DNA from 2 places in the Chromobacterium vaccinii genome. Region 1 is predicted to be linked to the other one. Evidence: riboswitches for the same ligand, from Rfam matches in the RefSeq annotation. Region 1 holds a riboswitch; the other holds the start of a gene.
The links. Region 1 has a riboswitch for cobalamin ahead of BKX93_RS10455 (CbtB domain-containing protein). Riboswitches for the same ligand answer to the same signal wherever they lie in the genome.

Region 1 (4,927 bases):
GCAAAACGCCTTTCCTTCCCATCCGCCATCCTCGCCGGGCTCGCCCTCCTCGCCGCCGGCTCCGCGGCCGCCCAGGGCTCCACTGCCGGCGGCGCCGAGAAGCAGGCAAGCCGCCAGCCCGACTGCGCCACCGCCTGGAACCCCGTCACGCCCTATATGGCCGGTAGCGTCGTCAGCCGCGGCGGCGTCAACTACGCCGCCGCCTTCTGGACCCAGGGCAATGCGCCGGAACAGGGCCAGGCCTGGCAGTCCGGCAAGCGCTGTCGCCCCGCGGCCCAAGCCAAAGCCGCCGACCACGACGCCAACTTCCCGCCCAACACGCTGAAATTCCTGAAGGCCAACACCGGCCTGGACGGCGAGCAGTGGGACAACATCATGAAACTGGTCAACAAGCCGGAGCAGGATTCTCTGGAATGGACCAAGTTCTACGGCTACTGCGAGGACATCAAAGACAAGCGCGGCTACACGATAGGGATTTTCGGCGCCACCACCGGCGGCTCCAATGACGAAGGTCCGGATGGCCCGACGCTGTTCAAGGAATTCGACGCCTCCAGCGGCGCATCCAATCCGTCCATCGCCGGCGGCCTGGCCCGCGCCGGCGTGCACGGCAGCATGCAGGGCAAGATCCTGAAGATCAGCGACAGCGCCAAGGTGTTCTGCGACAAGATAGGCGGCCTGCAGAACAATCCCGCCTGGCGCGACGCGATGTGGAACACCTTCTACAAGGTATACATCCAGTACAGCGTGCAGCAGGCCCGCCAGCGCGGCTTCTCCAGCGCGCTGACCATAGGCTCCTTCGTCGACACCGCGCTGAACCAGGGCGCCGCCGGCGATTCCGGCACGCTGCAGGGCCTGCTGTCCCGCTCCGGCAACAGCAGCGACGAAAAAACCTTCATGACCTCCTTCTACGCCCAGCGCAGCAAGATCGTCGACACCAACCACTACAACCAGCCGCCCAACGGCAAGAACCGCGTCAAGCAATGGAGCACGCTGTTGAATCAGGGCGAGACCGATCTGAAAAACGCCGACGCCGCGGTGCAGAAAGTCACTGACTGGGAAATGAAATAAGCCGCCCCACGCCAGGCAAAACCGCGCGCGCCTTCTCAATCGACGCGCGCGGTTTTCATTTCAACGCTTAGAAGCGGCCGTACAGCACGCCGGTCTTCTGATCCGCCGACATCGCATACACCGGCAGCGTGCCGGGCTTGGTCTCGCCCATGCCGGGCGAATTCAGCGGCATGCCGGGCACCGCGATGCCGATCAGCTTGCTGTTGCCGGCCAACAGCTGCTTGATCGCCGCCGCCGGCACATGGCCTTCCACCACATAGCGGCCCACCTTGGCGGTATGGCAGCTGCCCATGCCCGGCGTCACGCCGAGCTGGCTTTTCACCTGCTGCATATCGTCGCGATTGACGGCGGAAACGGCAAAGCCATTCTGCTTCAGATAGGCGATGTAAGCTTCGCAGCAGCCGCAGCTCGGGCTCTTGTAGACGGTGACGGGAACGGCTGCCAGAACGGGTGCGCTGGCGGCGGCCAAAGCGGCCGCGAACAGAAAATGACGCAACGGGGACATGATGCCCTCCTTTAGATGGATGTCCAGATCGATTGCGCGCGCGACAGCGCGCGGGAAGATTCAGATCCGGGCAAACTCGGGAGGACGCAACGGCGGCGGCAAGACCGGGCCGGGGAGCAGGACCGGCCGCGCCGCGATCCTCACGCCGCAACAAACCAGAACGGCCACGCCGGGCAAAGACGCCTTGATGAACAACGGCAGGCAGGCTTGCGCGCAGCCGGTAGAACCGCAAGCCGCCGCGCCATTCATCGCCGCATGCTTCGCGGATGGCTTGGCGGCCATCCCGGCGCAATCCCGCGACGCGCTCATCGCCGCGCACGCCTCGGGCGACGCCATGCCCGTCAACGGCGCATGCGCCGCCGCCATCCCGAACAGGGACAGCTGCAGCACGATCAGCAACAGCACGCGGCGCAAGACTCTCATTCCGCGACGATACCATGCCGGACGGCGCGACAAACGCACACAGATCAAATCCGCCTCATCATGCGGAGTCATCGCTCCCCAGGCGCAAGCGCCACAAATCCTGGCGCCGGGACAATTCGATCCGGGCCAGCGGCGCGACGTCGATCTGCCGATACGCCTGCGGCGGCAAGTCCAGCGCCCGCAACAGCATCGCCTTGATGGCGCTGGCGTGGGCAATGACCAGGACGTGGCCGGCCGGCCAGCGGAAATGCTCGAACCAATCGCCGACCCGCTCGATCATCGTCAGCAGCGACTCCCCCTCCGGCGCCGGACATCCCGGGTCAGACAGCCATGCATTCAAGGCCTCCGGCTCCGCCGCCGCGACCTCCCTCAACGGCAGGCCGCGCCAACGGCCATACTCCGCCTCCCGCAACGCGGCCTCCGCCTCCGCCGCGCGGCCCAGCGCGTCGGCGGTCTGCCGGGCGCACCGCTCCGGACTGCGGAGCACAAGGTCGATCAAGCCCAGCGAATCGGCCAGGCGCGCCGCCCATTCCAGCGCTTCCGGCTCCAGCGGATCATCCGCCGGAAAATGGCCGGCGCGCAGCGCGCGGGTCGCCGGCACGCACAGCAGGGTGATACGGCTCGTCATGCTCTTGGCTCTCCGTCAAAACGCCCTGAAGTTCTTTGACATTTTCTCTCGGCTCTCTAGAATCCACATCGTCTCGATGCGAGGAAGCCGGTGCGAATCCGGCACGGTCGCGCCACTGTGTATCAGCCTGATCCGCCATGCGGACAGGCATGAAAAGTCAGGTCTTCGCATCCAGCCAACCATCCGTTTCAGGACGCGTCATCCTCAAGGAGATATCTCATGCATGCAAGCCCCGTCATGGCCCCGGCGATCCAGCCCGTGTCCCTCCCCATTCGCCAACTGCTGCCCTGGGCAGTCTTCGGCGGCATTCTGATGCTGCTGGCGATCTACTTCGTCGGCGTGGAGGAAGGCGCCGCCGCCATCTTCAACAGCATGTATGTGCACGAGTTCGTCCACGACGGCCGCCACCTGCTGGGCTTCCCCTGCCACTAAGGAGGCGCCGGACATGGTGAGAAGTCTTTTGATCCGCGGCATGATCGCGGGCTTCCTGGCCAGCCTGCTGGCTTTCGGCTTCGCCAAAATCGTCGGCGAGCCCCAGGTAGAGGGCGCGATCGCCTTCGAAGAGAAAATGGAGCTGGCGAAAAGCGGCGGACACCAGCACGATGAAATGCCGGAACTGGTCAGCCGCGGCGTCCAGTCCGGCATAGGCCTGTTCGTCGGCGTCGGCGTGTTCGGCACCGCCGTGGGCGGCCTGTTCGCGCTGGCGTTCGCCTTCGTCTACGGCCGCATCGGCGCGCTGCGCGCCCGCGCGCTGTCGGCGCAGATGGCCCTGCTGGGCTTCATCTCGTTCGCGCTGGTGCCCTTCCTCAAATATCCGCCCAATCCGCCGGCGGTGGGCGATCCCGGCACCATAGGCTCCCGCACCGCATTGTTCTTCGGGATGATCGCCGTGTCGCTGGCGGCGCTCGCCATCGCGGTGTTCCTGGCCCGCAGGCTGATCGCCCGCTTCGGAACTTGGGATGCGACGCTGATCGCCGGCGCGGCCTTCATCGCGCTGGTGATCGTCGCCCAGGCGCTGTTGCCCGAGGTGAACGAGATTCCCGAGCAATTCTCCGCCGTGCTGCTGTGGCGCTTCCGGATGGCGTCATTCGGCATCCAGGCGATACTGTGGGCTGGGCTGGGCGTGGCATTCGGCAGCCTGGTGGAACGACTGCTGGAAGATCGCCGCGGGGCGTTTCAGATCAGTTGAACGAAAACGATCCCACTCCCGACACCCTCGCCCCGGCGGGGGTGTTTTGTTTCCGCAACCGCTCGATCAGCGCCGCCCGGCCGGCGGACGAATCAATGCGCCGCCCGCCTCGCTTCCTCTGCCGCCAGCTTATGCTGAGCCTGCCGGTCTCCGTGCTGCGCCTCCTTGGCGGTCTGGGCCACGGTTTCCGCAGCTTCTTGCAAAGCCCGCGCCGCATTGCTGATAGTCACCTTGTCCTGCGCCACGGGCTGGGCAGGCTGCGCCTGGACTTGAGCTTGCGCTTGCGGCGCAGATGCGGCGTCTTGCGTCGATGCGGCCGGAGGAGGCGCAGGTGTTTGAGGGACCGGAGTGGAAACGGAGGCGATCATCATGGTGTGTCTCCCGAAAGGATTCGAACGCGCAACGGCGCGATGCGGGACGCACGCGCAGCATCATGCCATTTCAACCTAGCAGCCCAGACTTAGCCCAGACTTAGCCCGCCTCGCTCCTCTCTCGCCGCCTGCATGCTGACGGACACGCGCAGGCCCGATTGGCCCGTCTCGTCCCGGAAAGACAGGCTTACCCTGGCGCCGATCCGCTCCGCGATGGTCCTGACGATGGATAAACCCAGCCCCGCGCCCTGCTGGCCGCTGCCCAGGCTGCGGTAAAAAGGATCGAAAACCCGCTCCCGTTCCTCTTCGGGGATGCCGGGACCGGTATCGTCTATCGTCAGAACCGTCCGCCCCTCCGCCTCGCCGACCGCCAGATCCACCCTGCCGCCCTCCGGCGTATAGCGGATGGCGTTGTCCGCCAGGTTCCTGACCAGCGCGAACAGGTCCAGCTCGTTCGCCCATACTTTGGCATCGCGCTCACCCTCCACGCCGATGTCGATATGTTTGGCTTCGGCCAAGGGCAGCAGGTCTTCCAGCACCCGGCGGTAGACGGCCAAAACCGAAACCGGCGACAGCGGCGGCTCCACCGCCGATTGCGCCCGGGCCAGCGCCAACAACTGATCCAGCAGATCGCGGCCGCGCGCGATGCCGCCGCGCAGCGCGGACAACCGCTCCCGCGCCGCATCGGACATCTCTGCGTCGGCCAATCGCTCCGCCTGCAACGATAGCGCCGCCAGCGGAGA
Region 2 (4,927 bases), 540 kb from region 1:
CACCCACATGACCGGCATCGCCACCGATATCGGCATCGAGCTGGCCAAAATGAGCTATTACAACCACGAACGCAATCCGCGGGTGGCTGCGGTGCGCTCCAACCACAAGAAATTCCGCGTCTACGCGCTGATCCTGTTGGCCTTCTTCCTGGGCGGCGTGGTGGGCGCGCTGGGCTTCAAGCACCTGGGTTTCAGCTTCACGCTGCCGCTAGCCTTGTTCCTGTTCCTGCTGGGCCTCAGGCCCGCCTGGTACGACGTCAGGCTGCGCTGGCGCTGGTGGCGCGGCCGCTGGGCGTCGCGGCGCGCGCGGGCCGCCGCGCAAGGCGGACGTTCCGCATCCTGAGGCGGCGGCCAGCGTTACGCTCAGAGCGAGATCACCGCGCTTGCCGCCGCCCACATCGCCTGCGACATGTTGTGCCTGATGCGCAACAAGAAGGTGGCGGGCATGTTGTAAGCGGTTGGCCGTTTTAAGAAAATGCCGTCGCGCTGGGGTCCCTGCGGGCGGCATTTTTTGTTGGGGTGAAAAAAGATGGGTGAGAGCGCAGGGCCGGTCGGTGACCGCTAAGATCCTTTTGGCCTGCCTGGCGGGCAGCCCCGCCGTGTAAATTATGTCCGCGCAGCGGACTCAGATTAGGTTTGCCTGTCGATTCTGATGCCGCTCAGATTGCGGATGGGCATCAAACCCACGCCGGCACCCGCCACAGCAGCAAGCCCAGCATCGCGATTTCGCAAAGCTCCACGCCCGCGCCCAGGCAGTCGCCGGTCATGCCCCCCAGGCGGCGCTTCAGGAAGGCCCACCAGGCCAGGCCGGCCAGCGGGGCCAGTAGCAGCGCGGGGGCCAGCCAGGCCGACAGCGCCAGCAGCGCGGCCAGGTTCAGGCCCATGCCGGTCCAGTCGCGTTGCCAGGCGAAGCGCTCTCCGCTGCCCGGCGCGATGGCCGGCAGCGTGGCCGACCAGACGACGGCGAAGCCGCGCGCCCAGGCTGGGACCAGCAGCAGGCCCCAGGCCGGGCCGCCGTGGCGGGCGGCCAGCATCAGCAGCACCAGCTTGGCGGCGACGGCCAGGATCAGCGAGAGCACGCCGAAGCTGCCTAGATGCGGGTCTTTCAGCACTTCGAAGAAACGCTCGCGCGAGCGGTGGGCCGCGCCCAGCGCGTCGGAAAGATCGGCCAGCCCGTCCAGATGCAGGCCGCCGGTCACCATCACCCAGGCCAGCAGCGCCAGCAGCGCCGCCAGCCAGGGGTCGACCAGGCCGCCCAGCCGTAGGGCGGCCAGCAGCAGCGCGCCGACGATGACGCCGACGGCGGGAAACCAGCGCGCGCTGGCCGCCAGCCATTCGGGTTTGAAATCGGCCAGCTGCGGGGTGGGCAGCCGGGTCAGGAACTGCACCGCCAGGATCAGTCCGCGCATGCGGACTCCAGGCGCAGCAGATAGGCCGGGTGGCCTTCCAGCATCGACAGCTGGACGAAGCCGCCGCGTTGCACCGTCATCAGTTTGGCCACCGCGAACTCGGTGCCCAGCAGCTCCGCCATCAGCACCGTGATCACGCCGCCATGCGTCACCAGCAGCCGGTGGCTGCCGCGGGCTTCGGTCATCCAGTCGGCCAGGCCGGCCAGTACCCGGGTGCGGAACTGCTCGAAGGTTTCGCCGCCGGGCGGACTGAGCCGGCCGGCGGCCAGCGCGTCGCCCCAGCCGGGGTGGGCCTGTTCCAGATCGGCTACCGGGTGGCCGTCCCAGCCGCCGAAATCCATCTCGGCGAAGCGCGGGTCCACCTTCAGCGTCAGCGAGCCGGACAGCGCCTGCCTGACCGAGAACTCGCGGCAGCGCTGCAGCGGCGAGGTGGCGATGCTGGTGACCGGCGCCAGGTTGCTGATGCGTTTCCAGCTATGTTCCAGCTGCTGGTGCCCAAGCTCGGTCAGCGGCAGGTCGGTCAGGCCGATCAGCCGGCCGTCGTGGTCGATGTCGCCGTGGCGCAGCAGGGTCAGCGTGTAGGGATTCATGCCGACTTGCCGCTGATGCCGGCTTCTGCGAAGGTGGCCATGCCGTTGTGCAGCTTCACCGCCAGTTGCAGCAGCGGCACGCACACGGCGGCGCCGGAGCCTTCGCCCAGGCGCATGCCCAGGTCCACCAGGGGGGGCAGCTGCAAGGCTTTCAGCGCCAGATCATGGCCGGATTCCGCCGAGCGATGGCTGGCCAGCAGCCAGTCGTGCAGCGAGGGCTCCATCGTTTTGGCGCACAGCGCGGCGGCGCTGGCGATGAAGCCGTCCACCAGCGACGGCACGCCCAGCCGCGCGCCCTCCAGGTAAAAGCCGGCGATCGCGGCGATTTCCAGGCCGCCCAGCTCGGACAGCGTGTCCAGGCCGCTGAGGTTTTCCCAGGCCACCCGGGCCAGCGCGGTCTTCACCGCGCGATGCTTGTTGGCCAGGCCGGCGTCGTCGACGCCGGTGCCGCGGCCGACCACCAGCTCAGGCGCCGCGCCGGTCAGCCGGCAGATCAGCGCCGCCGACGCGGTGGTGTTGCCTATGCCCATGTCGCCGGCGATCAGCAGGTTGGCGCCGGCCTCCACCGCGCGGCGCGCGGCGGCGCGGCCGGTCTCCAGCGCGGCAGCTGTTTCATCGGCGCTCATGGCGGCCTGCTTGGCCAGATTCTGGCTGCCGGGCCTCACTTTGGCGTGGACGATGGGCAGCGCGGAGACATCGCCGGCCACGCCCACGTCCACCACTTCCAGCCGCGCGTCCAGCGCGCGCGCCAGAACGCAGATGGCGGCGCCGCCGTTGGCGAAGTTGCGCACCATCTCGGTGGTGACCGCGGACGGGAAGGCGGATACGCCTTCCACCGTGACGCCGTGGTCGGCGGCGAACACAGTGATGGCTGGCCGCAGATCTTCCGGCTGGGCGCGGCCCTGCCAGGCGGCGAAGCGGCAGGCCAGTTCCTCCAGTTGTCCCAGGCTGCCGGGCGGCTTGGTCAGGATGGCCTGACGGGCGCGGGCGGCGTTGCGGGCGGAAAGATCCAGGGGTTTGCTGCTGTTCATGGTATGGGCCTGCTGCGGGAGCGGACGGGGGTCCGGATGATGAATGGGAACCGGCGCGCGGCGTCGGCTGGACTCTAAGCATATTACTGCTTGGCCGGTGCCGCCAAAAGTCCGGCGGGTTATAATCCGCCGATCAGCAGGTGTCCGGAGGCGCGCTGTCTTGCGCGCCCGGATGAAACGGGAAGCCGGTGAGAAACCGGCGCTGCCCCCGCAACGGTAAGGCCTGGCGTGCATGCGCCCAGGCGGCGCAAGGGCCACTGTCTTCAGGACGGGAAGGCGCGCCGCCGGCAAGGCCCAGCCCGGAGACCGGCCTGCGCTGCCACTGGCCGGAAGCCGGTGGACCACTGGAGTATCGCGGGGAGGCGATTCGACAGACGTTCCGGTTCTGCCGTGCCGTCCTTTGCTGCTGTTGTCCTCTTCGCACTCAACGTTGACCCTATCGTGGAGTGTGTTTTCATGTTCAAGCTTCAAACCTGCGCCGCGCTGACGGCGCTGGCCTGTTCCAGCCTGGCCCTGGCTGATGGCGTGCCCCAGTTCGTCGGTGATCCGGTGATCGTGACGGCGAGCCGCATCGCGCAACCTCTGTCCAAAACGCTGGCCGACGCCACCGTGATCACCCGAGATGAAATCGAGGAAAGCGGCGCGCAGACGTTGCAACAGGTGTTGTCGCGCCAGGCTGCCGTCACGATTACCAGCAACGGCGGTCCGGGCACGACCAGCAGCATCTTCATGCGCGGCACCAATTCCAACCACACGGTGGTGTTGGTGGACGGGATGCGCATTTCGTCGGCGACGACCGGCACCACGGCCATCCAGAACATTCCGCTGGCGCAGATCGAGCGCATCGAAATCCTGCGCGGACCGGCTTCCAGCCTGTACGGCGCCGACGCCATCGGCGGCGTGATCCAGATATTCACCCGCAAGGGCGAGGGTGCGCCGCGTTTCAACGCCGGTTTCGAGACCGGCAGCCGCGGCACTGGCAAACTGACGGCCGGCGTGGACGGCAAGAGTGGCAATACCGCTTATAGCCTGCAGTTGAGCCATGCCGAGTCCAATGGTTTCTCGGCAACCAATTCGAAGAACGCGTTTGGATACAACCCGGATAACGATGGCTATCGCAATGACGGCTACACCGCCAATGTGACCCAGACGCTGGCGCCGGGGCACGATTTGACGCTGCGCCTGTTCCAAACTTTTGCCCGAGCCGATTTTGATCAAAATCTGGTTGGACAAGACTGGACCGATACCCGCCTGACTGGGCAGAGCCTAGAGTCGCGTAATCGTTTTACCGATCTCTGGACTAGCACGCTGCGTTTCAGCCATAGCCAGGACAAGCAGGAAACGTTCAGCGACGCGGCAGGTGGGCAGCGAAACAGCCTGTACCAAACGACCCAGAACGAGTGGACATGGCAGAACGATTTGTCCACTGCGTGGGGCAACTTTGCGCTGGGGGCGACTCATAACGACCAGAGGGTGGAAAGCAGCGATCTATTCACCAAGAACACGCGCGCCCAGTACGCTGGATTCGCCACATACCAGCTTGAGAAAGGAAAGAGTCTGTTCCAGGCTAGCTTGCGTCGCGATCATGATGACCAGTTCGGCGGCAAGACGACGGGCAAGCTGGATTACGGCTATCGATTTGCTGATGGCTGGTTGGCCCGGGCAGGCTATGGCACGGCTTATAAAGCGCCCACGTTTAATGATTTGTACTATCCGCCTACCGATATGCCCGAGTACAACTACCACTATCGGAGCAATCCGAATTTGAAACCGGAAAGCTCGCTCAATAGCGAGCTGGCACTGGTTTATAGCAAGAATGCTAGTCGTTTCAGTTTGACTGCGTTCCATAACCAAGTTAGCGATTTGATTGCTTCCACTACCACTGCGGATGGTATCG

Region 2: another riboswitch for cobalamin. It lies ahead of BKX93_RS12905 (TonB-dependent receptor domain-containing protein); the one in region 1 lies ahead of BKX93_RS10455 (CbtB domain-containing protein).

Annotation. Positions count from the first base shown of each region.
Region 1 is NZ_CP017707.1:2,249,343-2,254,269, forward strand. It holds gene BKX93_RS10435 (chitosanase) at 1-1,068, shown strand, start outside; gene BKX93_RS10440 (DUF411 domain-containing protein) at 1,136-1,573, opposite strand; gene BKX93_RS10445 (hypothetical protein) at 1,634-1,987, opposite strand; gene BKX93_RS10450 (histidine phosphatase family protein) at 2,055-2,624, opposite strand; adenosylcobalamin (AdoCbl) riboswitch at 2,680-2,841, shown strand; gene BKX93_RS10455 (CbtB domain-containing protein) at 2,844-3,056, shown strand; gene BKX93_RS10460 (CbtA family protein) at 3,070-3,813, shown strand; gene BKX93_RS10465 (hypothetical protein) at 3,906-4,184, opposite strand; gene BKX93_RS10470 (ATP-binding protein) at 4,274-4,927, opposite strand, start outside.
Region 2 is NZ_CP017707.1:2,793,028-2,797,954, reverse strand. It holds gene BKX93_RS12925 (YoaK family protein) at 1-343, shown strand, start outside; gene cobS (adenosylcobinamide-GDP ribazoletransferase) at 678-1,409, opposite strand; gene BKX93_RS12915 (histidine phosphatase family protein) at 1,397-1,999, opposite strand; gene cobT (nicotinate-nucleotide--dimethylbenzimidazole phosphoribosyltransferase) at 1,996-3,030, opposite strand; cobalamin riboswitch at 3,152-3,359, shown strand; gene BKX93_RS12905 (TonB-dependent receptor domain-containing protein) at 3,487-4,927, shown strand, end outside.